3 regions of the Mucilaginibacter sp. 22184 genome follow, and region 3 is predicted to be linked to each of the others. Evidence: riboswitches for the same ligand, from Rfam matches in the RefSeq annotation. Region 3 holds a riboswitch; each other region holds the start of a gene.

Region 1 (10,188 bases), on a different contig from region 3:
AATGGTGGACTGTGCGGTTGCTGGGGCATAGCTAGTTTTTGCTGAAGCGCAGGGAAACGAGCGAATGAAATAGGGCAAAATAATTGCAGCCCGTGGTTCTGCCTTGTTTGCCGGGCAAAAGCCCTGAGCGCAAAGAAGCCTATCTGCTGAAAGCCCTTTGGTTACTTTGTGGCTACAAAGTAAAGGCCCTCCCGCGGCCAAGAGCGGGTATACGCCAGTCAATCATATGCTATCACCCTACCCAAACCCCTTCACACGATATTCACATTTTATTCGTAAATTCGTATATTAATTTATTTTAATAAAAAAATGGAAACTAAAGATCCTGAATACGTTTATAAAAACGTAATACAATTAAACGAAACGGATGCATCACGTAAATTCATAGCCAATGTGTTTTTATGGATGTTTGTGGCATTGGGCCTTTCGGCAGTCTGTGCATTCTTATTTTCTCAGAATCAGGCCCTGCTTAATATGCTTATCGATCCTGTCACTGGTCGTAATACAGGTTTAGGTACTATTACGATGTTTGCACCGCTTGCATTCGTGTTAATCATCTCTTTTGGCTTTAACCGGTTATCCTACGGGGTTTTAGCGTTCTTGTTTATTGCTTTTTCGGCAATAATGGGTATTAGCTTAAGCTATATACTGTTGGTTTTTACGGCAGGCTCGGTTTTAGGTGTGTTTATCACTACATCGGTAGTATTTGGTGTAATGGCCATCGCCGGTTATACAACAAATACCGATTTGACCAAATATGGCCCAATCCTGATGATGGGACTGATTGGTATTATCGTAGCATCTTTATTGAATATGTTTATGCACAGCAGTGGCTTAGATTATATCATTAGCTACGTAGGTGTAGCTGTATTTGTAGGTTTAACCGCTTATGACGTACAGAAACTAAAACGTATTGGCGCAGGTTTGGAATACGGTGATGCATCGGCTTCAAAAATGGCATTGATGGGTGGCTTAACTTTATATCTGGATTTCATCAATCTTTTCCTGATGATCCTGCGCTTATTCGGCAGAAGAAGATAATAGCCAGAAAACATATTTTTATACAACAGCCCGGTTCTTTGCAAAAAGAACCGGGCTGTTTAGTTAAAGTCCAGATAAGCACAAAACCGACCGTTCGGTATTTCGCTCTTTTATGGTCAATCATTTAATACTTTTTAAACTTTCCAAAACGGGCAAAAATTTTGTTAAAAAGTGTTAAAACAGCGTTAAAACTTTGTTAAAGTGATCAAAAAACAAGCGTTTTTACTTCGTTTTTGATTAAAAAATGTTAAAATTTAAGGTTTAAAAAGTTTTCCCGGACACGTAATGGCGGGATTTTAGTAGCATAACTCCTCTATACCTCATGCTAAATATTCATGCAATTGTAAACACGTATAAAGTACACCATTGGAGGAGGTAAAACTATTGCATATTAAAGCTTTATTGTGCACCTTTGCATTGCTTATAGAGAAAGGCGGAGGGATTAGACCCTGCGATGTCTTAGCAACCTGTACCATACAAGGTGCTACATTCTACTCAACAATACACAACATGTTGGGAAAGATAAGCGAAAGTCAGTCATATACCCGACTTTTCGAGATAAGCTGTATTTTTTAGTATCAAGTAGCTAGTATCAGGTAGCAAGACAGTTTCTGCCTTTATTCCTGCTATACTACCATCAGGCGCCGGGTTTTCGGTCCTTGATACTTGATACTAGCTATTTGATACCAACATGGATATTAAAAAAGAACTAGAGAAACGCATACTGGTAATTGACGGGGCAATGGGTACCATGATACAACGGTACCAATTATCCGAGCAGGATTTTCGTGGGGAGCGTTTTAAAGATCACACGACCGATTTGCAGGGCAATAACGACCTGCTGAACATTACTCGCCCTGATATTATCAAGGCTATACATGCCGAATACCTGGATGCCGGCGCCGATATTATTGAAACGAATACCTTCAGCACACAAATAATTTCCCTGGCCGATTATAAGCTGGAGGAACTGGCATATGAGCTGAGCTATGAAGGTGCACGCCTGGCCCGAGAAGTTGCCGAAGAATATACCGCCAAAAATCCGGCTAAACCTCGTTTTGTGGCAGGTGCTGTTGGGCCAACCAACCGTACCGCATCGCTGTCCCCAGATGTAAATGATCCGGGATATCGCGCCGTAACATTTGATGACCTGGCCGAAGCTTATTATGACCAGGTACGTGGCCTGGTTGATGGCGGCAGCGATCTGTTGCTCGTTGAAACCATATTTGATACCCTGAACGCCAAGGCTGCTTTATTTGCTATCAACAGGTATGCAAATGAATCGGGTAAACATCTGCCTATTATGATCTCAGGTACTATTACCGATGCTTCGGGGCGTACCCTGTCGGGTCAAACTGTGGAGGCTTTCTGGAACTCGGTACGGCATGCTAACCTGCTTTCGGTAGGTTTAAACTGTGCTTTGGGTGCTAAAGAAATGCGGCCTCACCTGGCCGAGCTTTCCGAAAAAGCCGATGTATTTATATCAGCTTATCCTAACGCGGGTTTGCCTAACGAGTTTGGCCAATATGATGAAACCGCGCACGAAACCGCTCATCAGCTGGATGATTTTATAAAAGCGGGCCTGGTAAACATTGTGGGTGGATGTTGCGGTACTACACCTGAGCACATTAAATGTATTGCCGAAAAAGCCGCTAAATATTTGCCAAGGATAGTTCCTACGGTCGATCCGAACCTGCGCTTGAGCGGATTGGAAGCTGTTACCATCACCCCCGAAAGCATTTTTGTGAACGTGGGTGAGCGTACCAACATTACCGGATCGCCCAAATTCTCGAAACTGATCCTGGCCGAAGATTATGAAGCAGCCCTCGCTGTGGCTCTGCAGCAGGTAGAAGGCGGCGCCCAGGTGATCGATATCAATATGGATGAAGGTATGATCGATTCGGAAGCAGTGATGGTGAAGTTCCTGAACCTGGTAGCTTCTGAACCGGATATTGCCAAACTGCCCATCATGATCGACTCCTCAAAATGGACAGTCATTGAAGCGGGATTAAAATGCATCCAGGGCAAGGGCATCGTAAATTCCATCTCGCTGAAAGAAGGTGAAGAAAAGTTCAAAGAACATGCCCGTAAAATATTAAGCTATGGAGCTGCTACGGTAGTAATGGCTTTTGACGAAACCGGTCAGGCCGATTCGCTGCAGCGCCGTATCGAGATATGTAAACGTTCCTATGATATCCTGGTGAATGAAGTTGGTTTTCCTCCTCAGGACATCATATTCGATCCCAATATATTAACCGTAGCCACCGGTCTGGAAGAGCACAATAACTACGCCGTCGACTTTATTGAAGCTACCCGCTGGATAAAACAAAATCTGCCGTATGCCAAAGTAAGTGGTGGGGTAAGTAATATCTCCTTCTCGTTCAGGGGCAATAATGTAGTGCGCGAGGCGATGCACTCTGCATTTTTATACCATGCCATCCGTGCAGGTATGGATATGGGTATTGTAAATGCCGGTATGCTGGAAGTGTACCAGGAAATTGATAAGACCTTATTAGAGCTGGTTGAAGATGTGCTGCTGAACCGCCGTGAGGATGCCACTGAACGCCTGGTAGAATATGCCGATACCATCAAAAGTAAAGGCAAAGAGGTAGTGCGTGACGAAGAATGGCGCAAAGGTACTGTTCAGGAACGTCTTTCACATGCCTTGGTAAAAGGCATCATCGAATACCTGGATGATGATGTGGAAGAGGCCCGTTTGGCATACAGCAAACCGCTGGAAGTAATAGAAGGCCCGCTTATGGACGGGATGAACATCGTGGGCGACCTGTTTGGAGCCGGTAAAATGTTTTTGCCACAGGTAGTAAAATCGGCCCGGGTAATGAAAAAGGCGGTGGCCTATCTGCTGCCTTTTATCGAGCTCGAAAAACAAAGGGTTATTGCCGCCGGTGAAGATTCAAGCGGTAGCCGGGCCAATGCCGGTAAAATATTAATGGCTACCGTGAAAGGTGATGTGCATGATATTGGTAAAAATATAGTAGGTGTAGTTTTGGCCTGTAATAACTTCGAGATCATTGACCTGGGCGTGATGGTGCCTGCGCAAAAAATTATTGAAGAAGCCAAAGCTCAGAATGTGGACATTATTGGCTTGAGCGGACTGATCACTCCTTCGCTTGACGAAATGGTGCATTTTGCCAAGGAAATGGAGCGAAACGGCTTTACTATTCCGTTAATTGTTGGCGGCGCAACCACATCGCGCATCCATGCTGCCGTGAAGATCGACCCGAACTATTCCGGTCCGGTAATTCATGGAATCGACGCATCGCGAAGCGTGACGATGTGCAGTAATTTAATGAGTAAGGATAACCGCGATGCTTACATCCAAAGTATAAAAGACGAGTATGCTAAGGCCCGTGAAGCGCATCTGAACAAAAAATCAGACAAGCGTTTTGTGACTATAGATGATGCCCGTAAGTCAAAATTCCAGATCAGTCTGGATGGCGATGTGGCTATAAAACCAACGTTTACCGGCACCAAAGTATTTGAATCGTACCCACTGGAAGAGTTGGTGCCCTATATCGACTGGACACCGTTTTTCCATACCTGGGAACTCCGCGGCAGTTACCCCAAAATATTTGCCGATAAATTTATAGGCGATGAAGCTAAAAAGCTTTATGATGATGCACAGGAATTACTGAAAAGAATTGTGGATCAGAAACTGTTAAAAGCCTGTGGCGTGATAGGATTTTGGCCAGCCAATAGTGTGGGTGATGATATAGAATTATACACTGATGAAAGCCGAACGCAACTGTTAACCCGCATACATACCCTGCGGCAGCAAACCGAAAAAATGAAAGGTGACCCATATTATGCCCTGTCGGATTTTATTGCGCCGAAAGAAAGTGGAGTGCCCGATTACATGGGGGGCTTTGCTGTAACAACGGGTTTGGGCTGCGATGAACTGGTAGCAGAATTTGAGCGTGACCATGACGATTATAACAGCATTATGGCCAAAGCATTGGCCGATCGTTTGGCCGAAGCCTTTGCCGAAAAAATGCATGAGCTGGTGCGTAAAGAGCACTGGGGCTATTCAAAAGGCGAACAGTTAAGTAACGAAGACCTGATCAAGGAAGAATATCAAGGTATCCGCCCGGCGCCGGGCTATCCGGCCTGTCCGGATCATACCGAGAAAACCACCTTGTTTGATCTGCTCAAGGCTGAGGATAACGCCCACATGCATCTCACCGAAAGTTTGGCCATGATGCCGGCTGCATCGGTAAGCGGCTTCTACTTCGCGCATCCGCAGGCCAGGTATTTTGGCCTGGGTAAGATCAGTAAAGATCAGGTGGAGGATTATGCTACCCGTAAGAACATGGATCTCGAAACGGTTGAACGCTGGCTTAGTCCGAATATTAACTATTGAATTAAATAAAAACAAAACACACGTGTCATTGCGAAGAAATAAACACAAATAGACGTCATTGCGAGCGTAGCGTGGCAATCCCCAATAAGCAGAGTCGCTTTGTATAGTTAGGGATTGCCACGCTACGCTCGCAATGACGGAAGAATAAAAATCTCGCAATGACGGAATGATAAAAACGCAACCCGAGCCCCGCAACCCGAACCATGAAAATAACCGAACATATAGCTAATGCAGCAGGCAAAACACTTTTCTCTTTTGAGCTAATTCCACCACTAAAGGGACAAAGCATACAGGGCATATATAACGCTATTGATCCGTTAATGGAGTTTAAGCCGCCATTTATTGATGTGACCTCGCTGCGCGAGGACTATATTTATAAGCAGCACCCCAATGGTTTGTTGGAGAAATTAAGCTATCGCAAACGCCCCGGCACTATTGCCATCTGCGCGGCTATCATGAACCGGTATAAGGTAGATACCGTTCCGCATTTGCTTTGTGGTGGTTTTACCCGTGATGAAACGGAGAACGCCCTGATCGAGTTGGAGTTTTTGGGTATCGAGAATGTACTGGTATTGCGTGGCGATGCCCGCAGCAGCGATTCATCGTTTGTGCCTACACCCAACGGGCATGCTTATGCTACCGATCTGCTACAGCAGGTAGTGAACATGAACAATGGTGTTTATTTGCATGAAGATTATGATAATATCGCCAAAACCAATTTCTGTATTGGGGTGGCCGGTTATCCCGAAAAACATTTTGAAGCCCCAAACCTAAAAACAGACTTTAAATACCTGAAACAAAAGGTAGATATGGGTGCCAGCTTTATTGTTACCCAGATGTTTTTTGATAATCAGAAATATTTTGATTTTGTGAACAATTGCCGGGCCAACGGCATCACGGTACCTATTATACCAGGGTTGAAACCTATCACCACTTCAAAACAATTAACAGGTTTAGCCAAAACTTTTCATATTGATATGCCAGAGGATTTGTGTGATGCTATTCACGGATGTAAATCAGAAAAAGATGTAAAAGATATGGGGATTGAGTGGATGATAAACCAATGTAAAGAGCTGGTGAAATTTGGTGTGCCCGTATTGCATTTTTATACCATGAGCAACGCCGGGCCAACCAAACGCATAGCCGAGGCTATATTTTAGTAATTAGCTATTCTAAATGTTTTGGAGCTAAAATGCTGACTAAAAATTTATATTTTTAGTTTTATTATTCTCCATAACAGTTGCCTATGGATATTTTCAGCCATATCAAGTCTGCCATTGGTATTATACTGGGTTTGAGTATTACGCACCTGCTCCGGGGAGCTGCCAAGCAAATTCAGCATCCTGGGCGCAGTAAACCCTATTGGGTACATTCCCTATGGTCGTTTTACCTGTTTATCTTACTGCTCCATTTTTGGTGGTGGGAGTATAATCTGCACGATATTAAACACTGGCTTTTTGCCGAATACCTTTTTGTAATTATTTACATCGTAGTATACTATAGTGTTTGCGCTTTACTATATCCCGATGACCTGAATGATTATAAAGATTATGAAGATTATTTTTACTCCCGCCGAAAATGGATCTTCGGCATATTGGGTTTTAGCTATTTACTTGATATTATTGATACCCTGATCAAAGGCAACACCTACCTGCATCATTACGGCATTGAATACCCCATCCGTAACGTTACTCACTTTGTGCTGTGCATGGTGGCTATAAAAGTAAACAATCGGGCATTTCATGCCGTATTGGTGATTGTTTTTATTGTGTACGAGTTTTCCTATATATTACGATTGTTTTAAAATGTAAAAGGGCAGCGCATTAAGGCTTCGCCCTTATTTATAAGATCAGTTTATAGTTGTTATAAACCTAAATAATAAATTTAATGCCGGCAATATCTGCTTGTTAATTATTGTTAATAACTATTTGCGTCAATTATACAGACCTTTAGCATAAAGGCTTTATATGGCATAATAATAGCATTTTATGCGCCGCGTAATATTACAGTTTTTGATACGTAAAATTACGTGATCTTATACTTCCCTGGAATCAATTGAAGCTTGTTATTTGCTGTTTATGAGTTTATTACGTGATTGTTAATGCTGGGATAAGTTTTACGTCCCGGTTCGGATTTGTTGAATTAATTACTAATTAATGTTAGTTTTAACCACTAATCCCAAACCCTATTAATTAAAATCATGGAAACAACAACTACAACAACAGAAACACAACAGGCAAGAGGTGTTATCACTGGTAACGAAGGCGCCGTTATAAGCCTTGATAGTGCCGCGAGGTTTACTGCCAATCACAGGCACCGCAGCCCCAAAGGCGCAGCTATTTCCCAGCTTTTTGGACAGGTGATTGTCAACAAGATCCTTGCTCAGCCAGGTTGCTTGGCTATCCGTATTTATTACGCCAACAGGCAACAGCTAAGTGGTTTTCAAAAGTTTTTTGTAGCCATTGGTAACTTTTTTATCAAAACCATTGCCAATGCCGATGGCGATATGCGTTTTGTAATATCAGGTGTTACCGAAGATGGTGAAGATATGCTGCCTGGCGATATGAAAGGTGAGACCGTTATGTCTACGACATATTCAACCAATGTGAAGACATTTAAATTATTAGACTCTATGGACGATAACTCCTTAGGTGATGATTCATATCCTTGCCCAGGCTCAACGGGTTGTCCTAAAAACAAGCTAACAGGCGGTTGATTATTTAAAAACTTTGATAAATATTCTATAACCCTAAGGTATGGCTATCGATGTTACATTGGTCATTATTTCTACAATATCAGGTTTTTTCCCTGTAGTTACGGCTATTTATAATTATAGACATCTTGATAAAGTATTAAAAATAGCCGCAGCCTTTTTTCTTGTTGAATCGCTTTTTGATCCAATTATGTGGATCTTGCCTCATTGGTTCCATGTCAAGAACAACATGCCGTCTATTCATATTAATATTATAGTCACGGTTTCGTTTTTTACAGTTATCTATTATAAGCTTTTCACAAAGCCGGTTTTAAAAAAGATCACTATAACGCTTTCTGCAGTTACCTTAATTATAGCATTATATCATAGTTTGAATTTGCAGGAATATCCTTCTGTTTCAAAAACAGCTATGGGTATTTTACTTATCTTTTTATCATTGACTTATTTTTATCAGCTACTTAATCCTGAAAAATTTGTTGATATTGAAAAGCAAGGGCTTTTCTGGATAAATGCGGGGGTTCTGATATATTATGCTGTTAATATCTTTCTTTTCATGATATTTACACAAATACCGCTTGAAGATCGGCCCAATTATTATATCATTAACAGCATAACTAACATTATTTCCAATATATTATTTTCAGTAGGATTATTTTGCAAGCCACAGGAAACAACCTGATCCCGGTATTAATTATCGGGACTTTGGTGGTTGTTATATTAATTACTTGCCTGTTTTTCTTTGTGATCATTTACCAGCGTAAAATGCTGAAGAATCAGAAAGAATTACGTACGCTGCATGATCAGCGGCAAGGCGATTTGATGAACGCTGTTTTTGAAACACAAGAGAGCGAACGCAAGCGCCTTGCCGAAGATTTGCATGATAGTGTGGGGCAAGTTCTGTCGGCCATTAAGCTCAATATGCACCGGCTGGATAAAAACTGCATCAGCCAAAGCTCCCAGCCCCTGCTGGCTGATACCCGAAGACTAATTGACGAGAGTATCCAGGAAATACGCAACATTATCCACAACGTTTTACCCCCGGTGCTTACCGATTACGGTTTCCTGATAGCTTTGGAAGCTCTGGGTAATAAAGTAGAGCAGGCTACACGTATTAAAGTAAGGTTTGAAAAAAAAATAAGCGACCAGCGTTTTCCCCATGAAATTGAGCTGGCGCTATACCGCATAGCGCAGGAGCTTTTTGGCAATGCTATCAAGCACGCTGATGCTACTATTATTCATCTCTCGGTAAAACAGGAGGGTGATTTTATGGTGATGGAATTTAAAGATAACGGAGTGGGATTTAAATTGAATGAAGTAAAACAAGGGTTCGGTATTAAGAACCTGGAAAGCCGGGTACAACTCATCAACGGCGAAATTAATATTATAAGCAAGCCATCGGCGGGTACATTTACTACTATTAGATTAAAAATAGCATAATTCATTATCAAGTAGTTAGTATCAGGTATCACGACTTTGATCATAAGATGTGCTATATTTAACCGCGAATAATCACGATACTTGACACTGGCTACTTGATACTATTTACTATCTTTATAGCCAACTATTTGTTATACAATGAGTACGATAAAATTAGGCATTATTGATGATCATAAAATTTTCAGGAACGGATTAAAAGCAACGTTAGAAGATTGTGAAGATTTTGACCTGATATTAGAAGCATCAAATGGCAAAGAACTGATTGGGCTGTTAACCGATAGATCTCCGGATGTATTATTGATGGATATCAAGATGCCCGAGATGGATGGTATCCAAACCGCTGATTATGTGCACCAACACTATAAGCATATCAAGATACTGGCGCTATCGATGTTTAACGAAGACAAATATATCGTAGATATGATGAAGGCCGGGGCATCGGGTTATCTGCTTAAAAATGCCGAACCGGAGGAGATCATTGAAGCCATATCAACAGTATATCACAAGGGTTTTTACTTTAACGAACACTTATCCATAACGCTGATCAAGCAATTGGTTACCAATGAGCACGGCGATAGTATTCCAAACAACAAGGCCGATCTTAACGAACGTGAAA
Region 2 (10,188 bases), on a different contig from region 3:
AGGGCTTCATAAGCCAGTTTGGTATCAAATCCTCGGAAACCTTTTACATAAGCATCGGCCACAACAGCATCACCGTGGGTACCAATCATAATATTGGTATAGGTTGGATTTGGCCACATCGGCATCCAACCTCCCTCCTGGTACATCTGTAGCAGCGATTGCACTATGCCGTCTACCCGTTGCGGTTGGGTAAGCGTTAGCAGCGGGTGCAGCGCTCTGAAGGTATCCCACAAGGAATAATCGTTATAGGATATACCATGATGCACTTTATCATCAAAGGCGCTGTAATATTTACCATACTCCGAAAACTGCCTCGGAAACAGCATGGTATGAAATAATGCGGTATAGAAAATCGTCCGCTGATCTTTGCTTACCCCGCTTAGTTGTATTACTTTTAAAGCCTGCTGCCATTGGTCGCGCGTGTTTTTCACTACCCGGTCAAAGTCCCAATCAGGGATCTCTTTTTTAAGGTTTTCGCGTGCCTGATCAATACTGATAAATGAGGTGGCTACTACAACTCTTACCTCATCGTTGGCCTTAGTACGGAAGGATATGAATGCGCCCATGCGGGTACCGTACTGCTCATGACTGCCTTTGTTGATCACCTGTTTATCCCAGGTGCCGTATTTTTTGATCTGCTTGTTGAATTTGATCACAAAATACCCTTTAAAATTCTTCAGCTCAGGACCTAACTGGGCCGATTGCCTGTCGGGGTTATAGCCTGTTATTTCGTTATTTACGGTATCTACATGTACGTAACCCTTCAGCTTTTTCAGTCGCACGGTATAGTCATTGGCCCAATCTTTAAGCTCGGGGTTCAGGTTGATACCTTGTATAATGATATGCGCCTGATCGGCCTTGGGGAAGGTGAACCGGAACATGCCAGAGGTATTGGCACCCGCTATTTCGGCTTTGATCTTGTCTGTGCCGGTCGCCTTTAGCTTTACCGAATAGTAATACGGTTTGGCAACTTCCTCGGTATGGCTATAGGTAAGCGCCCGTTCTTTCGGCAAAACACGCAATTTACCTACTTGCGGCATCACCGAAACATAGCCGTAATCGCCCATCCAAACGGTGGGCTGATGAGTTGCCGTGAACCCGATAACCTTGCTATCCTCATAGTGGTAAACCATGTAGCTCATTTTGTTTTCGCGGCTTTGAGCCACAAAATTGGTCATGGCAAATGGTACGTTTACACAGGGCATAGTACCGCCACCACCATTGCCCGCCTCGAAATCCCTGGCGAAACCTTTTAAAGAAGTCCCTATTATAGGATCAACATAATCAACCTCATCCAGTTGCTTTTTAGGGGTTGTGGTTTGGGCGAAGTTATCCGCGTAAACAAAAACTAGTAAGCCTAACAGGTAAATGCTACGTTTTAATTGCATAGTTAGCAGAAAGTATAATTGGTGAATGATCTGATCACAGACCGAAAACAAATCTCTCATTTTTAAGATCACATTGCTTAAAAATTCTCGAAATATTTACTTAATCGTTTTCCTGATCTTTTGTTTGATGATGATCATGTTTTATTGCATGCCCCTCTTCAAAAACTTTTTAAACCTTGAATTTTAATATTTTTTCAGGCGAAAACAGCGTGAAAAGAGCTTGAAACCGATTAAAAAAATTCCCATTTAACAAATTTCAACCTGTTTTTTTGGTGGTTTTGAAAACTTTAAAAAGTGGCGGGTAATTGGTATTCAATGCTCATAAAAAACGCGTCATTGCGAGCGCAGCGTGGCAATCCCCAATTGGCAGAGCCGCTCTGTATAGTTAGGGATTGCCACGCTGCGCTCGCAATGACGCTTGGTGAGTTTATTTCTTACCTCCTCCCATTTGCCACCAGATTGTAAGAAATAAGCGAAAATTATCAATTTAATATAAAGTCTATGGAATTAGTAGAATTATTTATATGTTTGCAGTCGAAATCGTTCTTTATTTCATTTTTTAATTATCCAGAAAGACTGAGGGAAAGGCCCTGTGATGTCTTAGCAACCTGTACAGATTGTTATAAAGGTGCTAATTCCTATCTGCAAAAATTGCAGAAAAGATAATGATACGTCCACACAATACAGCTATAGCCTGTTTCGATATCCCCCTTCCATCCTTTCTGTTTAATTGAAAAAGTTATTTTTTACCGCCTGCTTAATTATAGAGGGCCCTATTTAATATATTCAAATGAACAACAAATTTTTACTCATAGTTTATCTTTTCCTGTTTACCGGTATTGCTGCCCGGGCACAATCGGCCCAAGCTATTGACTCGGCCAATATCGACCGCGGTTACCTGGTTAAAGTTGGCGAACAGGCCCCTGATGATTTTGAACTGGTACTTACCGATGGTACCAAAACAACTTTAAAGCAATTACGCGGCAAAGTAGTTATACTGCAATTTACCGCCAGCTGGTGCAGCGTATGCCGCCAGGAAATGCCACATCTGCAAAAAGACATCTGGGAAACCTACAAAGACCAGGGACTGGTATTAATCGGTGTCGACCGCGATGAACCTCTGCAAAAAGTGCAGAAATTTCACCACGATATGAAGATCACCTACAACCTGGCGCTTGATCCGGGGGCGAATATTTTTGGAAAATTCGCCAATAAAAAGAGTGGTGTTACCCGCAATGTGGTGATCGATCGTGATGGACGCATTGTTTACCTCACCCGCCTGTATGATACGCAGGAGTTTGCTTCGATGGTAAAAGTGGTGGACGCTTTGGTGAACAATAAAACCGCCTCTGTAAACTAAAATAAATAACCGGGCAGGTGTCGCTTTATGTTGTCACCGTAACTGCTATATCGATTTAACTGATTATCACAACGCGCATGAAAACAAATTACATAACCTTAAACAACGCTATTGTTTTGAACATTTACACTTTAATACCTTCTTCTACCCCTATGTCATCTATGCAAAACATGTGTTGCTGCTGTTAAAACACAGCGTTGCTCGGGTCGGTCAGGCTTTTATCTCAATCAACGCAACACAACCCAACAATCAAAACTTTTACAGTTTAACGGAATGATATAACCGCCCAATTGGCGGGTAAGTAAAACCTTTGATCATTCCCGGTACTGTATGGTATCATTAACATTCACAATCCATTACCATGTTTAAAAATTACAAACTACTACTGGCAATACTGTTGCCTTTTATTTTCATCCAAACGGTTGCGGCGCAATCTGTTAAAATAAGCGGGGTGGTAACCGCCAAGTCAGACGGGCTGCCCCTGCCCGGCGTGAGTGTTTCTGTTAAAGGAACCACCAACGGTGTACAAACCGCCAGTGATGGCCGGTTTAGCCTCAACGCCAAAGTAAATGATGTGCTACGGATAACTTATATTGGTTTTACTACCAAAGAAATACCTGTTACCGGGGCTGATGCATCACTCCACATTATACTGGAGGAGCAAGCCAACGCCCTGAACGAGGTTGTGGTTACCGCTCTCAATATATCTAAAGATAAAAAGACGCTCGGTTATGCCGTACAGGGTCTTAAATCAAAAGATATATCTGAGGCCAAAGAAACCAACCTGGTGAATGCGCTGAGTGGTAAAATAGCAGGTGTAAATGTAACCAACAGCCAGGGCGATATGGGATCGTCACGTATCATTATCCGTGGCGAAACTTCTATTGCAGGCTATAATCAGCCATTGTTTGTGGTTGATGGTTTACCGGTTGATAATACCCAGCAATTGGGTGTAGGCGGTTCAAGGGATTTTGCCAATCCTATTTCAGACATCAACTCCGAGGATATTGAATCCATTTCGGTATTAAAAGGCCCTAATGCGGCCGCGCTTTATGGTTCACGCGCTGGGGCTGGTGTTATCCTCATCAAAACCAAAACCGGTAAAGGCGCCAAAGGCCTTGGTGTTAACATCAACTCCAATACTTCATTTTCGAGCTTATTGGGCCTGCCTAAATATCAAAACGAATACGGACAAGGTTCAAACGGTAAATTCAGCTATGTGGATGGTAAAGGCGGCGGTGTTAATGATGGTGTTGACGAAAGCTGGGGACCCGCGTTAAATGGCCAGCTTATACCGCAGTTTAACTCCAATGGCGTTCCGGTTCCGTTTGTGGCGCATCCCGATAACGTAAAGAATTTTTTCAGAACAGGTGTTACGCTCAACAATGGCGTTTCACTTTCCGGCTCGGGCGATAAATATGATTTCCGTTTAGGCTATAACAACCTGCACCAAACCGGCGTAATTCCCAATACAGAGCAGGGCCGCAATTCATTTATATTGAATGCTACCTATAAAATTACGCCTAAATTAACCTTAACTACCATTGCCAACTATATTAAAGACGATGCCGATAATTTACCGGGCTCGGGCGGTAAACGTGCTACCAGTACCATGCTGCAGTTTACCTGGTTTGGCCGTCAGGTTGATATCAGCCAGCTAAAAAACTACCGCGATGCCAATGGCAATACGTTTAACTGGAACAACAGCTATTATAGCAACCCATACTTCCAGGCTTATGAAAATACCGTGAGCCAAACCCGCAACCGTTTTATTGGTAGCGCGGAGTTGAATTATAAAATCATTGATGGCCTGTCGGCTAATTTCCGTACCGGTACCGATTATTATAATGATCGCCGTAAGATCAGGATAGCTTATGGCACCAATGGTACACCATTCGGCTCGTACGAAGAAGATGCTTATGACGTTACCGAAACCAATACCGAAGGCAGGTTGCAATACACCAAAAAATTAAACGATGATTTCTCGATCGACGCGTTGATCGGTGGTAACATCCGGGTAAATACTTTCGAAAATAACGACCAAAAAGCGCCTAAACTGGCGGTAAGCGGCTTATATACACTGAGCAACTCACGCGATCCGCTGATATCGTCAAACAACTTTGGTAAATCAAAAAGGTACAGCTATTTTGCTTCGGGACAAATCGGGTTCAGGAACTACGCGTTTATTAACGTTACAGCCCGTAACGATTGGTCGTCAACCCTTCCAAAAGCCAGTTTAGCTTACTTCTATCCTTCTGTAAACGGCAGTTTGGTATTATCAGAAGCGCTGGATATTAAAAGCGATATATTAAGTTATTTAAAACTACGTGGCGGATGGTCAAAAGTAGGTAAAGACACCGATCCTTACCAGCTGATCAACTTTTACAACTTCACCGCTCCGTTTAACGGAAACCCACAGCAAAGCGCCAACAGCATACAGCTTAACCCTAACTTAAAGCCCGAAATAACAACCTCGGCCGAAGCCGGTTTTGAGCTGGGCTTTTTTAACGACAGGATCCGTTTAGATGCAAGTGTTTATAACACCAACAGTAAAAACCAGATACTTAATGTGAATGTAAGCCAGTCGACCGGATATAGCCAAAAGCTTATCAACGGCGGTACTATTAATAACAAGGGCCTGGAGGTAGTATTAGGTTTAACACCGGTTAAATTAAAAGATTTTAGCTGGGATGTAAACGTAAACTATTCCCGCAACAAGAGCAAGGTACTTTCGTTGTACAATGAAGGCAACCTGCAGAGCTATCTGTTAGGATCTGATGGCACTGTACAGGTACTGGCCGCGGTAGGCAAGCCATACGGCGCTATTTATGGTAACGCTTTTCAGCGTAACGCCAGCGGGCAGGTAATTGTAAATGCCGATGGTACACCTGCCATTAACCCAACTATCCAGTATCTGGGTAAATATACACCAGACTGGCTGGGCAGCATCAACAACAGCTTTACCTATAAAGGCATCAATTTAAGTGTATTGATCGATGCGCACATTGGTGGTTCTATTTACTCAGGCACCAACAGCACAGGCACCTATACCGGTATACTGGCATCTACCCTGCCAGGCCGTGGTACATCTAATGGCGGTATAAGCTATTATTACCCGGGTAACAATACATCATCGGCACCGGTACAGATAAGCGGCAGCGCACCAAATGGCGTAACCGTATATAATGATGGTATTGTGTACAATGGTGTAAAAGCCGATGGCAGTAAAAACACCACCATTTTATCAGCACAGGCATACTATAAAGCTTTAACCAACGCCGATGAGCCATTTGTTTACAGCGCCACCTATGTTAAATTAAGGGAAGTAAAACTGGGTTATACCCTGCCTCAAAAATGGGCCAAAAGCATTGGCTTCCAGGGAGCGTCATTCGCTGTTGTAGGCCGTAACCTGTTGATCATCCACAAAAATGCGCCAAACATCGATCCGGAAACCGCATTTAGTACCGGCAACGCGCAAGGTATGGAAGATTTAACCCTGCCAACTGTACGCAACATTGGTTTTAATGTTAACCTTAAATTCTAATTGTAATGAAACTTAAATATACATCCATCATATTATCAGGCACGTTGTTATTATCATTGGCATCGTGCAAAAAAGAGCTGGTAAAAGTTAATGTAAACCCCAATGCTACCGAAAACCCGCTTCCCGACTACCTGCTTACCGGCGTGATCAAAAACATGGCCGATACTTATTGGGGTACCGACAACAACATGAACTCAAGCCTGCTTTTTGCACAGCATTGGGCCAAAATTCAGTATACCGATCCGGATCGGTACATTTATACCAACAGCTCGTTTCAAAGCTTATGGACTACATCATACACCAAAGGTGTTATCAACCTGAATAAGATCATTTCAATAGCCGATGGCCAGGGAAATACTAATTATAAAGGCGTTGCCCTAGTACTGCGTTCATGGGTATTTACCCTGCTTACCGATCAGTATGGCAACATACCTTATAAACAGGCGGTTAATATTGATCAAAACCTTACTCCGGTATATGATACACAGAAAGATGTGTATTTTGCCTTGCTTGATGATTTGAAAGCCGCTCAAACAGCACTTAGCACTTCGGGCAAAGGCATTTCAGGTGATGTGATATATGGTGGTAATATTGCCTCATGGAAAAAATTCGCTAATTCGCTGCGTTTGCGTATCGCGCTTCGTATTGCCGATCGAGAACCTGATAAAGCTAAACAGGTATTGGCAGATGTACAGGCCGAAGGCAGCGGTTATATCAGCTCAAACGGCGAGATTGCGCAACTGGTTTACGTTGATTCGCCCAACCAAAACCCGATAAGCAATTTGTTTGATACCCGCGATGATTACCGTATCAGCAAAACCATAGTCGACCAGCTATTTGCGCTAAATGATCCTCGCCTGCCAATTTTTGCCAGTCCAACCAAAGATGCTACCCCGCAAACCTATGTAGGCGTGCCCAATGGTTTATTGGTTGGCGATGCCAGCAGTTTGGGATTAACCAAAACCTCAAAACCAGGCACCTATTTCCTGGCTCCGCATGCCCCAGCGGTAATCATCAGTTATGCCGAGGTATTGTTTGATCAGGCCGAAGCCGTAGCACGCGGCTTTATAGCCGGTAACGCAGCCGATCTGTACAACCAGGCAGTAACCGCTTCATTACAACAATACAGCATCGGGAATGCGGCCATTGCCACCTATCTTAACACCGCGGCGGTTAAGTATGATGCATCGAACTATAAAAAATCAATCGGTAATCAAAAATGGATAGCCTTATTTGGCCAGGGTCTGGAAGCCTTTGCCGAATGGCGCCGCCTGGACTACCCGCAACTAAAGCCTGCTGTCGCTGGTACTTTGAACGGTAAAATGCCGGTAAGGTTTATCTACCCGGGTACCGAGCAAACGTTAAATGGTGCCAGCTATCAGGCAGCCGTAGCCAACCAGGGCCCCGACGTGCTCACCACCAAACTTTGGTTTGATGTGAACTAATATAATGTCACCTATAAACAAGAAAAGACCGCTTAAGCGGTCTTTTCTTGTTTATAAACTATTGAAACCTTTTTACTCAACCCATTAAAACATAGTTTAGCAGAGCTTAAACAAGCGAAAAAAGATAAAAAAGCAGAGCTAATAGCTCTAAAATCAGTCCTCAAGACCTGAATTTATATAAATACTTACACTTTAGTTTATTTTTTAATTCCATAGGCAATATAAATTTCAAAAAGTACCAATAGCAGGCTTTATGAATACCCCACCTTCTTCTCTTCCAAACTAACTGGCTACCAAACACTTGATAGATATTATTTTTACAGACAATATATAAATATCTAATTATCAATTAATTACATATTAAATTAATTATATTCAAAGCAATTACATCAAGGTAAATTCTACTTTAAATAAATATTAACAAATTAGTCAAAATTACGCCGAATAAAGATATTTAACTCAAGGGAATCTATTTATTAACCAATAATTATCATTATTATTTGAGGTAAATCCTTTAATCTCTCTGATAAACAACATAATATTAGGCCATTACCATATGTTCCGGGGCTTTTTTTTCATTTTGTTCTTTTTCTGTTCATTGTATTCACTGTGCAGAAATATAAAAATATAGTGGTATTATTGTATAATTAATAAGATTAAGATGTCTTTGTTGTTAAATTATTACTTTTTGATTAAAGTATAAGATTGATTTATTATTTTCATCTGCCATAATATTTAGTGTTCTCTATATCCTCATCTGGGATTTGTATGGTAGTTTTTGCAGATAGCCATCTATTTAAAAATTTTATCTACCCTATACCATGAAAAAACGTGCAATAATTGGATTAACCCCCTTCGAAAAACCCGATGTATCGCTTGCACTTGATCTGCATCAGGCGGGAGCTTATCCTGTACTGAGTCTTGGGTTCAACAAAACCATTGCCGAAGCTGCGCTTGAAAATTTAGTAAACCGCGGCTTAATCGATTTTGGTGTTTGTTTTACAGGAGCCGACATCATCGATATCAAACTCCCTGAGCAGGTGAGCATGATCATAGCTCCATTCGGGGTAAAGATCAAACAGCCTAAAAATACCGCGCTTGTTTACCAGGTTTATGACCTTGCTTCTGCTAAACAGGCAAAAGCACAAGGCGCGGCAGGTATCATTATTAAAGGGAATGAAGGTGCCGGTAATGTGGCTTACGAATCATCATACATCCTATTTCAGCGCGTTATACAGGAGGTAAAAGATATCCCGGTTTGGGTGCAGGGCGGTGTGGGTATACATACAGCAGCCGCGTTATCTGCGCAAGGAGCAGCCGGTGTTATATTAGATAGCCAATTAGCACTATTCCCGGAGTGCTCTGCACCAAAAGAATTAAAAGAACTTTGCACTAAACTAAGTGGCACTGAAACTAAACTGATCGACAACTGCAGGGTACTGGTTCGTCCAAACTCTCCTGCCCTGCCAGATAATATTACTTATACTAATCTTAAAGCTTATTTCACCGATCTTCAGGTAGATAAAAGCTATATTCCTATGGGTCAGGACATCGCCCTGGCCACCGATCTGGTTAACCGTTATAAAAAACTAAACAAACTTGTATTTGGTATCAAAGAAGCCATGTATGGCCACCTGAACCAGGCACGGGCCCTAAACGTGATCAGACCAAACAATGCTTTAGCCAAAGATCTGAATATCACCTATCCTATTGCCCAGGGCCCAATGACCCGCGTAAGCGATGTAGCTCCATTTGCCGATGCCGTGGCAGAAGCGGGCGCTTTATCATTCATCGCGCTGTCATTATTAAAAGGCCCCCGCGCTAAAGAACTGGTGATGGATACCAAGAAACTCGCCGGTAATAAAACCTGGGGTGTAGGTATCCTGGGGTTTGCCCCACAGGAACTGCGCGACGAGCAAATGCAATACATTCTGGAAGCTAAACCACCTGTAGTATTGATTGCAGGCGGCAGGCCATCACAGGCTAAACCGCTTGAAAAAGTGGGTATAAAAACATTTTTACATGTCCCTTCAGTTTCCCTGCTGGACATGTTCCTGAAAGAAGGCGCCCGCCGTTTTGTTTTTGAAGGCCGCGAGTGCGGTGGCCACGTTGGCCCGCTATCGAGCATGGTGCTTTGGGAAAAACAAATAGAGCGCCTGTTAAAAGAAGACAAGCCCGAAGAGATCAGCGTATTTTTTGCAGGTGGTATACATGATGCTTTTTCATCAGCCTTTATCGCCGTAATGGCAGCGCCACTGGCCGCCAAAGGTGTAAAAATAGGTGTGCTGATGGGTACCGCTTATTTATATACTAAAGAAGCGGTGATCACTGGTGCCATCCAGGATAAATTCCAGGAGCAGGCCCTGCAAGCAAAGGATACCGTATTGCTGGAAACAGCACCGGGCCATGAAACACGTTGCCTGAATACAGCATTCGCCGATTTCTTTAGTA
Region 3 (10,188 bases):
GATGCCATTGTTGCCGATTATCCTAATCCAAGTAAAAATCCCACCGATCCAAGTGGTTTACCGCACAATTATATGTATTTGGTGGCTACCAGGAGCGATGTCATTACCGGGTCGGGCACGGCAAATCTGAATATAAAGGCCAATATTGGTGATATCATTCGCTGGCATGCTGTTTCTGAAAACAGCAATTTCGACTCAGCTGTAGTAATTTACAGTTTGGCTCAGTTTGGGGGCACTACGGTATTTAATAACCTAACGTTCAGTGTTTATACCAGGCAGGGAATTTTGCCCGTAGATAGCGCTGCGCTTCCGGTAGATTTTTCGGCGCAGAATTTTTGGTTTAACCAGGCTAATGTGATCAACACCGGAACAGAATACTATACCGTTCAATTCGCGTTATATGTTCGCCAGGCAGATCATGCCGATCCGGTATTGTTTGGCTATTACTACTGGAATCCAACAGTCACGGTACAACATTAATAGTCCAACAGCCCCGCTTCTGTGATATTATTGATGTGTTATGTCTACTCATGGGCTATTATCCTTCCGTGGGGCTACCATATTACACATCACGAAAACAATCAACAGGTAGCTCCTACGGAGCATCGTAACTTGTGTACACACGGTAGGCAGTGGGGAGGGAATTAAAAAAACTTTTGCTTTTATCATAGCCCTGAGAGGCTAAAAGTGGGTTTACATAAAAACACGTTTTATGATGGAAAGGCAAATTTAATAAATTGATTATCAATTAGTTAAATTGAATGTTAACCCTGAAAAGTGTAAACCATGTAAACCCACTTTTAAGGAGATAACCTGCTTTTTTAAGGATTATTGACCTGGAGTTGTTTATGTACGAGCAAAATATATCATCATAAAAAAACGGTAACGCTCAACGGGAAATCTTTACATGTCTTCGGGAATTCTGTCCATTCCGTAGCCTGCCCAAAAACCTCAATTTTGGGTCAACAAAAACGAAATAAAATATAACAACATGAAAACTTTCCCAATCCCAACCAGAGAGCAGGTATCACCAGCAAACCAAACTATATTTGATAACCTTACTAAATTGGTTGGTCATGTACCCAACCTGTTTGCCGCATTTGCCCATTCAGACAATGCTTTGGGTAATTATCTTACCCTGCAAAACGGTAAATCATCTTTACGTGGTAAAGAGCGCGAGGTGGTTAACCTGGTGGTTAGCCAGGTGAATAAATGTTTATACTGTTTAAGCGCCCACACGGCTTTTGGCAAAATGCAGGGCTTTACCGATGAGCAGGTGTTGGAAATACGCAAAGCCGAGATCAGCTTTGATCCGAAACTGGATGCGCTTGCCAAACTGGTAAAAAGTATTGCTGAAAATCAGGGCCATGCCGATCAGCAATTAGTAGAAAACTTTTACGCGGTGGGTTATAATGAAGGCAGTCTTGTTGATGTGGTGATGGCTGTAGGCGATAAAATCATCACCAATTATCTGTTTGCCCTTACCCAGATACCTGTTGACTGGCCTGCTGTACCTGCACTATAATGTGCTGATTAGTTATTTAAGTTATAGAGAAGCCCGGATTTTGTAAATGTCCGGGCATTTTTGTGAATTAGATTTCAGTCAGAAAACCACCATCCATTGAGATGCAGCATATTGGGATTAATTAATAAATTTGGAATTATGGCCGATCGTCCACAGCAACTTACGGAAGCGTTTACACTAATGGTTGACCAACATTTGGATGATCTTATTCATCACCGGGCAACCGAAATGTTGGAAATTGAACAATTTGCCGATTTGTTGCATGTACATCCTATTCATTTAAGTAACACGATAAAGGATGCAACCGGGGTATCGCCTTGCGGCATTTACCAGGCACGGATAGTAAAGATAGCGAGGCAATTATTGGCTGATAAGACCTATACTATTCGGAATATTGCTTTAACACTGGATTTTGAGCCATCTCAATTCACCAAATGGTTTCGGCGTTTTAATGGAGTTTCGCCAAAAGAATACCGGAAAAATCATTTACTTAAATCATGACCATTTTGTAGGTTTCGTTATCTCCAATTTTGTAAAAAGAGTTACGATGGATTTAACAAACGCAGAAGTGCTGATCACTGGAGGAAGTGACGGCATTGGAAAAGGGCTTGCGGCACGTTTGATGGCGGCAGGTTGTAAAGTAATGATTACCGGTAGAAATGCAGCAAAACTGGAAGCTACCGCTATAGAACTGCCAGGTTTGCTTACTTATAGAAGCGATATAGGCAATGCACAGAATAGAGAAGAACTGGCAGAGCATGTTAACCAGGTTTTACCAGGATTAAATATTTTGGTAAACAACGCGGGTATCCAGCGCAGGATTGCTTTGGCCGCCGATACTGCGGGATGGGACGAGAGACAGCAAGAGATTGATATTTTACTTTCCGGTCCCATCCATCTGAACCTCTTGCTTACTCCCTTAATATTAAATAACGGAAAAGATGCGTTGATTGTTAATGTTACTTCGGGCGGGGCATATATACCGCAGGCTTTCGCGCCGGTTTACAGTACCTGTAAAGCGGCTTTACATCATTATACGATTACCTTGCGGCACGCTCTATCTGCTACCAGATGCCGGGTTGCCGAATTGATTCCGCCCGCAGTACATACATCTCTTGCGGGCCCGGGTTTAAATCATGGCGCATCACTTGATGAGTTTTGCAACCATGTGTTTACCTCCTTATTCATAAGTGATGAGGAAAATGTTGGTTTTGGCCCGACAGCAATTCTCAGGGTAGAAATCAATGGGCAGTTGCAATCTGATCTATTTTTAATCAGCACATCAAGATTTCCTGTTGATCTGTATTAAAATAAGCCCCTCTTATACAGGGATAGTTTTAGTTTCTAACTGCAATTTTTGTTCTTTCAAAAAATAATGTTTCATAATCGGGCCCGATATGATCATGGTGCCTACAGTCATTACCACCAGCCCTTCAAATACAGGCTCACTTATGATCTTTGCCTGCAGGGCCAGTAATCCTAAAACAATCTCCTGCGAACCTCTCGCGTTCATTCCAAAGGCAACAGCTATTGATTCGTTTTTGGTCATGCCGCTCATAGCGCTGCCTATTCCGGCGCCTATGAGTTTTGCAAGGCAGGCTATAACCAGGATGATCAGCACAATTTCGAGATTAAAATTGGCTATGAAATTCAATCTTAACCCAACCGAAGCAAAAAACAACGGTGCTAATACATTGATAGTGAATTGATGCAGCACATGTTTGTGTTTCTCTGTAAAATATGCAGAATCATTAATACCCACACCAACCAAAAAGGCTCCAAATATACCGCGTACGCCAAGCCCTTCGGTAATGCAAGCGCTGATCAAGCAAAGGCAAACGGCCATGGTAAGCACCCTGCCGGGCTTTTCTCCTTTGCCCGCAAAAGACATTAGCTTGTGGATAAGCCAGCGCCCACCCGTTAACATGAAAACTGCATAAAGGATAACTATACTCACCGCCCAAAAGGAGGCCTCACCTTTGCCAACATTCATCAGCTGAATAATAACCGAGAATAAGATCCAGCCCAGAAAATCATCAACCATGGCAGCTGTTAATACGATATTGCCTATGCGTGTATTAAGAATGTCGAGGTCAAGTAATATCTTGGTGATCACCGAAAGTGCGGTTATAGAGAGCGCGGTTCCAAAAAATAACGAAGTGACTAATTGATTGTTAAAGCCATTGGCAAAATGACTTTGATACAGAAACCATACGGCTGCAAAACCAATAGCAAAAGGGAATATAATGCCTGTAAGACTTATACTGATGGCTTGTTTACCATTCTGCCTTATCTGTTTCAGATCTACCTCAAAGCCGGCAATAAACATGAGTAAAATAATGCCAATATTGGCAATACCGTCAAATGCCTGAAAAGCATGCGGAGTGGATAGGAAGATGCCTTTAAAAAGATCAGGGAATAATAACCCCAGCAGCGTAGGGCCAACAATAATACCAGCGAAGATCTCACCAATAATAGCTGGCAATTTATACCTGCGGCATAGTTCGCCCAATAATCTTGCCGGTATCAGGATAACTAAAAGAATAAGCAGGTAATGTATTATCTCTGATGAACTGAGTTTAGAAACCATAGTTGAAAAAATTATTACAAGTTTTCCTTTACCTCAATTCTTAATTGGTGGGTATTAAAAACATGTGAAAAGGGTTGAACGCTTTTGGTTAAAAATACACTGCCTCCAATTATACTATGATGACCAATCACGGTACGACCACCTAAAATGGTACTGCGGGCATAAATGACCACATTATCCTCCACGGTAGGATGCCGCTTGGTTTCGGATAGTTCTTTACTTACCTGCGCTGCGCCCAACGTTACCCCTTGATAGATGGTAACGTATTTACCAATAATACTGGTTGCACCTATAACTATGCCGGTACCGTGATCGATACAAAAGGGTACAGCAATTTGAGCTTTAGGATGAATATCCACACCGGTTTTGCCATGCGCGTGCTCAGATAATATTCTTGGTAAAATAGGAATGGCGAGCAGGGTAAGCTGATGTGCTATACGATATACGGCAATAGCATAAAAGCCCGGATAGGAAACAATCACCTCATGTACACTGGTAGCCGCCGGATCTTTTTCATAGATCATGGATGCATCGAGCCGAAGATTCTGATAAATTTCATTCAATGAATCATAGAATGCAATCACAGCTTCTTCAATATTAATATCCTTTGGATCGAGATAGCTTAGCAGTATGTTTTCAAGATCTATCTGGTTCTTTTTCAGATGGCCACCATATATGGATAATTTGTTCGCGTGATTATTGGGAAACAAAAATTCAAAGAGATCAGACAGCCATCCAACGCACTGTCTGATCTTTGGTGTAGCCTCCCATTCGGCTTTATGGGTTTGATAAAGCAATTGTATAAAGCTGTCGAGTTTATCCTCTTTCATACTTGTGCATTACCGTTTAAGATGATGAAGCGTGTTTACCAGTAAATCAATTTCGGCGCAGGTATTATAGAAAGCCAGTGAAGGTCTTACGGTGCTTTCCACACCAAACCGCCTAAGGATAGGCTGGGCACAGTGATGCCCTGATCTTACGGCAATTCCTTGTTGGTTAAGCGCCGCGCCAACCTCTTCGGTTTTATAGCCATCCAGTACAAATGACAGAACGCTGGCTTTATCTGCCGCGGTGCCTATCAGTCGCAAGCCTTTCACCTCTTTTAGTAATTGCGTTGCATAAACAAGCAGGTAATGCTCATATTGAGCAATGGCAGGCATACCCAGTCTGCTTACATAATCAATAGCGGCACCAAGACCAACGGCATCAGCGATGTTACCTGTTCCGGCCTCAAACCGGCTGGGTGCATCATGATATTGGGTATACTCAAAAGTAACATCTTTGATCATGTTACCGCCACCCTGCCAGGGTTGGGTTTGGTTTAACAGATCTTCTTTACCATAAATCACACCGATACCAGTTGGCCCGAATACCTTGTGTCCTGAAAAGACAAACCAATCGGCATTTAATGCTTGTACATTAACCGGCATGTGCGATACCGACTGAGCGCCATCAACCAATACTTTAGCTCCTGCCAAATGCGCCAGATGAACAATTTGCGCTGCCGGAGTAACTGTGCCTAAAGCATTGGATACCTGAGTAAATGAAACCAGTTTTGTTTTAGGCCCGAGTAATTTTACATACTCATCAAGTATGATTTGTCCGTCGTCATCAACAGGTATAACCTTTATTTTTAAACCCTTTTTGGCGGCCAGTTGTTGCCATGGAACAATGTTGGCATGGTGTTCCAGGTGGCTTACGATAATCTCATCACCTGCTGTCAGGTTTTGCTCACCCCAGCTTTTGGCTACCAGGTTAATGGCTTCAGTTGCGCCACGTACAAAAATGATCTCGTTTATGGAAGCAGCATTCAGAAAGGTTTGCACTTTTTGACGTGCCCCTTCATAAGCATCGGTTGCCCTTGCCGCGAGTTCATGTGCTGCACGATGGATATTTGAATTTTCGTGCTCGTAAAAATAGCTAATGCGATCAATTACTTGTTTTGGCTTTTGGGTAGTAGCCGCGTTGTCAAGCCATACAAGGGGTTTGCCATTTACTTGCTCCTGTAATATCGGGAAATCGCGCCGGATGATATTTACATCAAACGGCGGACTAATAATATTACTGATACCGGCCTGTTTAATTTTTTCCTGGTCTGACTTTACTGCAGGCAATCCATGATTATTCGATAGAAAATAAAACGGAATTTCAGTAGCAGCAGGTTCTCCGGTAAATGGTAAAGCGTTTGAAGGGCCAGATGTATGGATATTACTTAATATCTTGTTCAATTCAACTTCAAAAGCCTGATCTTGCTGATAGGGTAAGTGGAGCAGGTTTTCGGGAGCAGATGAAAGTTGCTCAACCTGGAAGTTTTGCTTTAAAACTACATCCGGTATAAGATCAGTTTTCACCAGGTAAGAGTCATAGCCTAAATTAGGTTGTGAAGGTAACTGCCCTCCAAATGCGTTAATCGGGCTATGCTGAGCGGGTGCCGAAGAATTAGAATGTGCGTTCAGATTAGGATCAGCGAAACTGGTTTGCGGATCTTTAAGATTAATTGCATTACCCTGGTTAATGGCCGATGGCGAAACACCGCTACCTCCAATTGTACTTGACGGAATTGAACTGGCCGGGGCATTCACATTCCCAGGATTAAATAAACCTGTATCAGGTATGTTGCCGGGTAACTGAAAAGCTTCAGCAGCTTGTTGAACGGGGAATTGATTTACAATCCCACTAGGTCCGGCTTTAAAGAACTGGTTGGCCAGTTGCTCCAGCTCCTGTAAGTTGGGCAGGTTGTCCGGATTAATATTTGTACTCATAATAGTTGCCTAAATCAACATCTTCCAAAACAGCTATAGCATCATCAACCAAAACAGCTAATGAGCAATAAAGCGATACCAGGTATGAGGCAATAGCTTTATTATTAATGCCCATAAACCGTACAGATAATCCCGGTGATTGTTCACCCGGCAAACCTGGCTGGAACAGGCCTACCACACCCTGGCGACTTTCGCCTGTACGTAAAAGGATGATTTTTGACTTGTTATTAACGATAGGTAGTTTATCAGATGGAATAAGCGGTATGCCTCTCCAGGTAATAAATTGAGATCCAAATAAAGAAACGGTAGGCGGCGGTACACCGCGGCGTGTACATTCACGGCCAAAAGCGGCTATGGCTAATGGATGCAGCAGGAAAAATCCCGGTTCTTTCCAAACTTTGGTTATCAGTTCGTCCAGATCATCAGGAGTAGGAGGGCCTAGTCTTGTCTTGATTTTTTGGGATGGGGCTATGCTGCTTAGTAAACCATATTCTTTGTTGTTGATCAGTTCACTTTCCTGGCGTTCTTTAACAATCTCAATAGTAAGGCGCAATTGCTCACTTATCTGATTATAAGGTTTGCTGTAGAGGTCAGATACCCTGGTGTGCACATCCAATACGGTATTTACCGCGCTCAGGTTGTATTCTCTCGGGTTTTCCTCATAATCAACATAGGTTGATGGAAGCTCACGCTCGTCGCGGTTAGAGCAATCCACTTCCACATTATTGGCGTCAACAACTTTATTTAACCGGTAAACGCCTGATTCAACAGGGATCCAGTTTAATAAATGTGTTAACCAACGCGGGGTGATGGTTGATAATTGCGGAACGGTACGGGTGGCAATGGCCAACTGCCTGGCGGCTACATCGCCAAGGGCTGTTTGTTTTGGTTTTTGATCGGGCATTTTGAATGAATAAATGTTTTTAAAGATTGATTTTGAGGGCTTTTGAATTATTAGCACCTGTATTACAATAATAATGAATAAAGTTTTAAAGAGCGATTTAGTGGGCTTTTCAATTTGTTAGCACCCGCGTTGCAATGATAAGAAATAAAAATATATAAAATCTATAGGAATTATAGATTTTATTGTATGTTTGTGTCATCAGTTCTTTAATACTTATCCAGATAAGACGGAGGGAAAGGCCCCATGAAGTCTTGGCAACCTGTACAACTCTTTATATTGTAAAAGGTGCTAATTCCTGCTCCTGTAAAGGGAGAAAGATAAGATGCTACAGGTTGTTTATACAAATATCTCCACAGCTCTTTCTCGGGTAAGTTTTATTGAATATGAAAAACAATTGAAAAAGATAGAACCTGTTTATATATGAAAACCGACAAAACCTTGGCTACTACGCACTTTGCAGATATGTATTGTTGTCGCTGATTATTTACCTGTTACGCGATCAAATAAAATACATTATCAGTATATAACTCCGAATGAAAAAATTAATACTTACGGCTTTAATCTCCATCATTAGCACAGCATCTTATACCCAGATCCTGACACCTGTAAAATGGTCATACGGGGCAAAGAAAATTGACAACGAACAGGCCATTGTGCTGATAAAAGCAACTATTGATAAGGGCTGGCATATATATTCACAAAACGTTGCTGATGGCGGGCCGATAAAAACCTCGTTCAGGTTTGACAAAAGCGGTGACTACACGCTTGTCGGTAATACCTCAGAACCTAAGTCGGTTAGCAAGTATGAGAAGTCGTTTAGTATGAACGTACAATATTTTGAGCAGTCGGTTGTATTTCAGCAAAAAGTAAAACTTAAAAACGGGCAAGCATTGGTTAATGGTACATTGAATTATATGGTATGCAGCAATAAGCAGTGTTTACCCCCCGAAGATGTTGAATTCAGTATTCCGGTAAAGTAAAAGATTTAATAATATAGTTTAATAGCTCATTAGCCACCAATTGACCTGTTAAACTAATAAAGATGCCGGGTAGATAAGCGCTTGCTTTTACCTCGGCTTATACAAGCAAATACCATGAAATCGAAATTTATCACTAAAATCCACATACAGAATGGTGGCGCCCTTTTCTGTTGTCACCCGTATTGTTAACTCATGTGGTTTATCCCGGAAATTGATCTGATGTAAGATCGACATCCTGGCTGTACTAAGTGCGTTGCTTTGCTATGGTGGTAAAACAGGCGTGTGCTGTACAGACCAGGATGTTGATTGCTTACAAGGTATGAAATTAATGGAAACTACTGTTTATAAAAATATTCTACTAAATCCATAGATTTAATTGTATTTATAATATTTATTGTTACCTTTACAGCATTCTAATTAACCCCACCATTAATTAGTTGATTTATAAAGAATAAGGGAGAGGAAGTCTCTATGATCTTATAGCAACTTTTCATTATTGAAATAAGTGCTAAACTTTTTTCCGAAGCAATAAGGCTCTGGAAATATAAATTAACTAAAAATCATGAACACATTTAAGTACCTGCATTTCCGCACGCAACCGGCAAACATCAAGCGATGTTGTTGTTTGGTTCAGTATGCCTTCTGGTTTTAAAGGAGCAGTTCCCTGAAATTTTGCTGCGGTTTTTTAACTCGTCCCATCCGGGCGGGAGAGAATTACTTGCGCCAAATTTTTAACACGCTATTTATCAATTACTAACAACTAAAACTTATAAAAATGAAAATCACAAACTACCTGACCAAAGCCAGGCTGCTTTCTGCCGGCTTGCTGCTTAGCGGTGTTACCGTGTTGTCAGCTCATGAAAACCCTAAACCGAAATTTATAAAAGAAGGAAAATGGCGCGGTGTATTCACCGTAAGCGAATCCAAGGTGCCTTTTAATTTCGAGCTGAAAGGCAAAGATGCCGAGCATGCTGTTTTTACATTAATCAATGGTTCTCGCAGAGATAATTTCCATGTGAAGTCTATTGGGGTCGATTCGGTTTATATCAAAATGAATACCTACGATGCCGCGCTGGTTGCCAAAATTGAAGACGACGGCTCTTTAAGTGGTGAATACCGCAGCCTGGTACCAGGTTTCAGAGGTAACTCTTTGCCATTCACAGCCGAGTACGGCAAAACATACCGATTTGTTGAGCCAGGAAAAGACGTGGCACCTACGGCCGATCTGACCGGTAAATGGGAAATCAAAACCTATAGTAAAGAGGCCGTCCCTGCATCTATCGCCCTATTAAAACAAAAAGGTAACAAACTCACCGGCGTGGTGATGACTGTAGTTGGTGACACGCGCGAATTGGAAGGAACCGTACAGGGTGATGAGTTTGCCCTAAGCGGTTTTACCGGTCCGAGCCCCTTTATTATTAAAGGTA

The links. Region 3 has a riboswitch for S-adenosylmethionine ahead of ACTJKG_RS17805 (protein-disulfide reductase DsbD domain-containing protein). Riboswitches for the same ligand answer to the same signal wherever they lie in the genome.
Region 1: it holds a riboswitch for S-adenosylmethionine, as region 3 does, so the genes downstream of both, metH (methionine synthase) here and ACTJKG_RS17805 (protein-disulfide reductase DsbD domain-containing protein) in region 3, are expected to answer to the same signal.
Region 2: it holds a riboswitch for S-adenosylmethionine, as region 3 does, so the genes downstream of both, ACTJKG_RS05745 (TlpA family protein disulfide reductase) here and ACTJKG_RS17805 (protein-disulfide reductase DsbD domain-containing protein) in region 3, are expected to answer to the same signal.

The regions. Positions count from the first base shown of each region.
Region 1 is NZ_JBQEPI010000001.1:578,905-589,092, reverse strand. Features, by position in the region: gene ACTJKG_RS02460 (Bax inhibitor-1/YccA family protein) at 310-1,041, shown strand; SAM riboswitch class I at 1,460-1,570, shown strand; gene metH (methionine synthase) at 1,733-5,422, shown strand; gene metF (methylenetetrahydrofolate reductase [NAD(P)H]) at 5,626-6,582, shown strand; gene ACTJKG_RS02445 (hypothetical protein) at 6,669-7,226, shown strand; gene ACTJKG_RS02440 (hypothetical protein) at 7,623-8,138, shown strand; gene ACTJKG_RS02435 (hypothetical protein) at 8,179-8,814, shown strand; gene ACTJKG_RS02430 (sensor histidine kinase) at 8,790-9,572, shown strand; gene ACTJKG_RS02425 (response regulator transcription factor) at 9,711-10,188, shown strand, end outside.
Region 2 is NZ_JBQEPI010000002.1:105,112-115,299, forward strand. Features, by position in the region: gene ACTJKG_RS05740 (GH92 family glycosyl hydrolase) at 1-1,388, opposite strand, end outside; SAM riboswitch class I at 1,949-2,057, shown strand; gene ACTJKG_RS05745 (TlpA family protein disulfide reductase) at 2,179-2,748, shown strand; gene ACTJKG_RS05750 (SusC/RagA family TonB-linked outer membrane protein) at 3,110-6,292, shown strand; gene ACTJKG_RS05755 (SusD/RagB family nutrient-binding outer membrane lipoprotein) at 6,298-7,737, shown strand; gene ACTJKG_RS05760 (SDR family NAD(P)-dependent oxidoreductase) at 8,559-10,188, shown strand, end outside.
Region 3 is NZ_JBQEPI010000007.1:405,612-415,799, forward strand. Features, by position in the region: gene ACTJKG_RS17765 (inclusion body family protein) at 1-480, shown strand, start outside; gene ACTJKG_RS17770 (carboxymuconolactone decarboxylase family protein) at 992-1,525, shown strand; gene ACTJKG_RS17775 (helix-turn-helix transcriptional regulator) at 1,664-2,026, shown strand; gene ACTJKG_RS17780 (SDR family NAD(P)-dependent oxidoreductase) at 1,938-2,834, shown strand; gene ACTJKG_RS17785 (cation:proton antiporter) at 2,847-4,115, opposite strand; gene ACTJKG_RS17790 (serine acetyltransferase) at 4,130-4,945, opposite strand; gene ACTJKG_RS17795 (family 2A encapsulin nanocompartment cargo protein cysteine desulfurase) at 4,955-6,877, opposite strand; gene ACTJKG_RS17800 (family 2A encapsulin nanocompartment shell protein) at 6,861-7,781, opposite strand; SAM riboswitch class I at 7,992-8,105, shown strand; gene ACTJKG_RS17805 (protein-disulfide reductase DsbD domain-containing protein) at 8,315-8,761, shown strand; SAM riboswitch class I at 9,201-9,312, shown strand; gene ACTJKG_RS17810 (peroxiredoxin family protein) at 9,537-10,188, shown strand, end outside.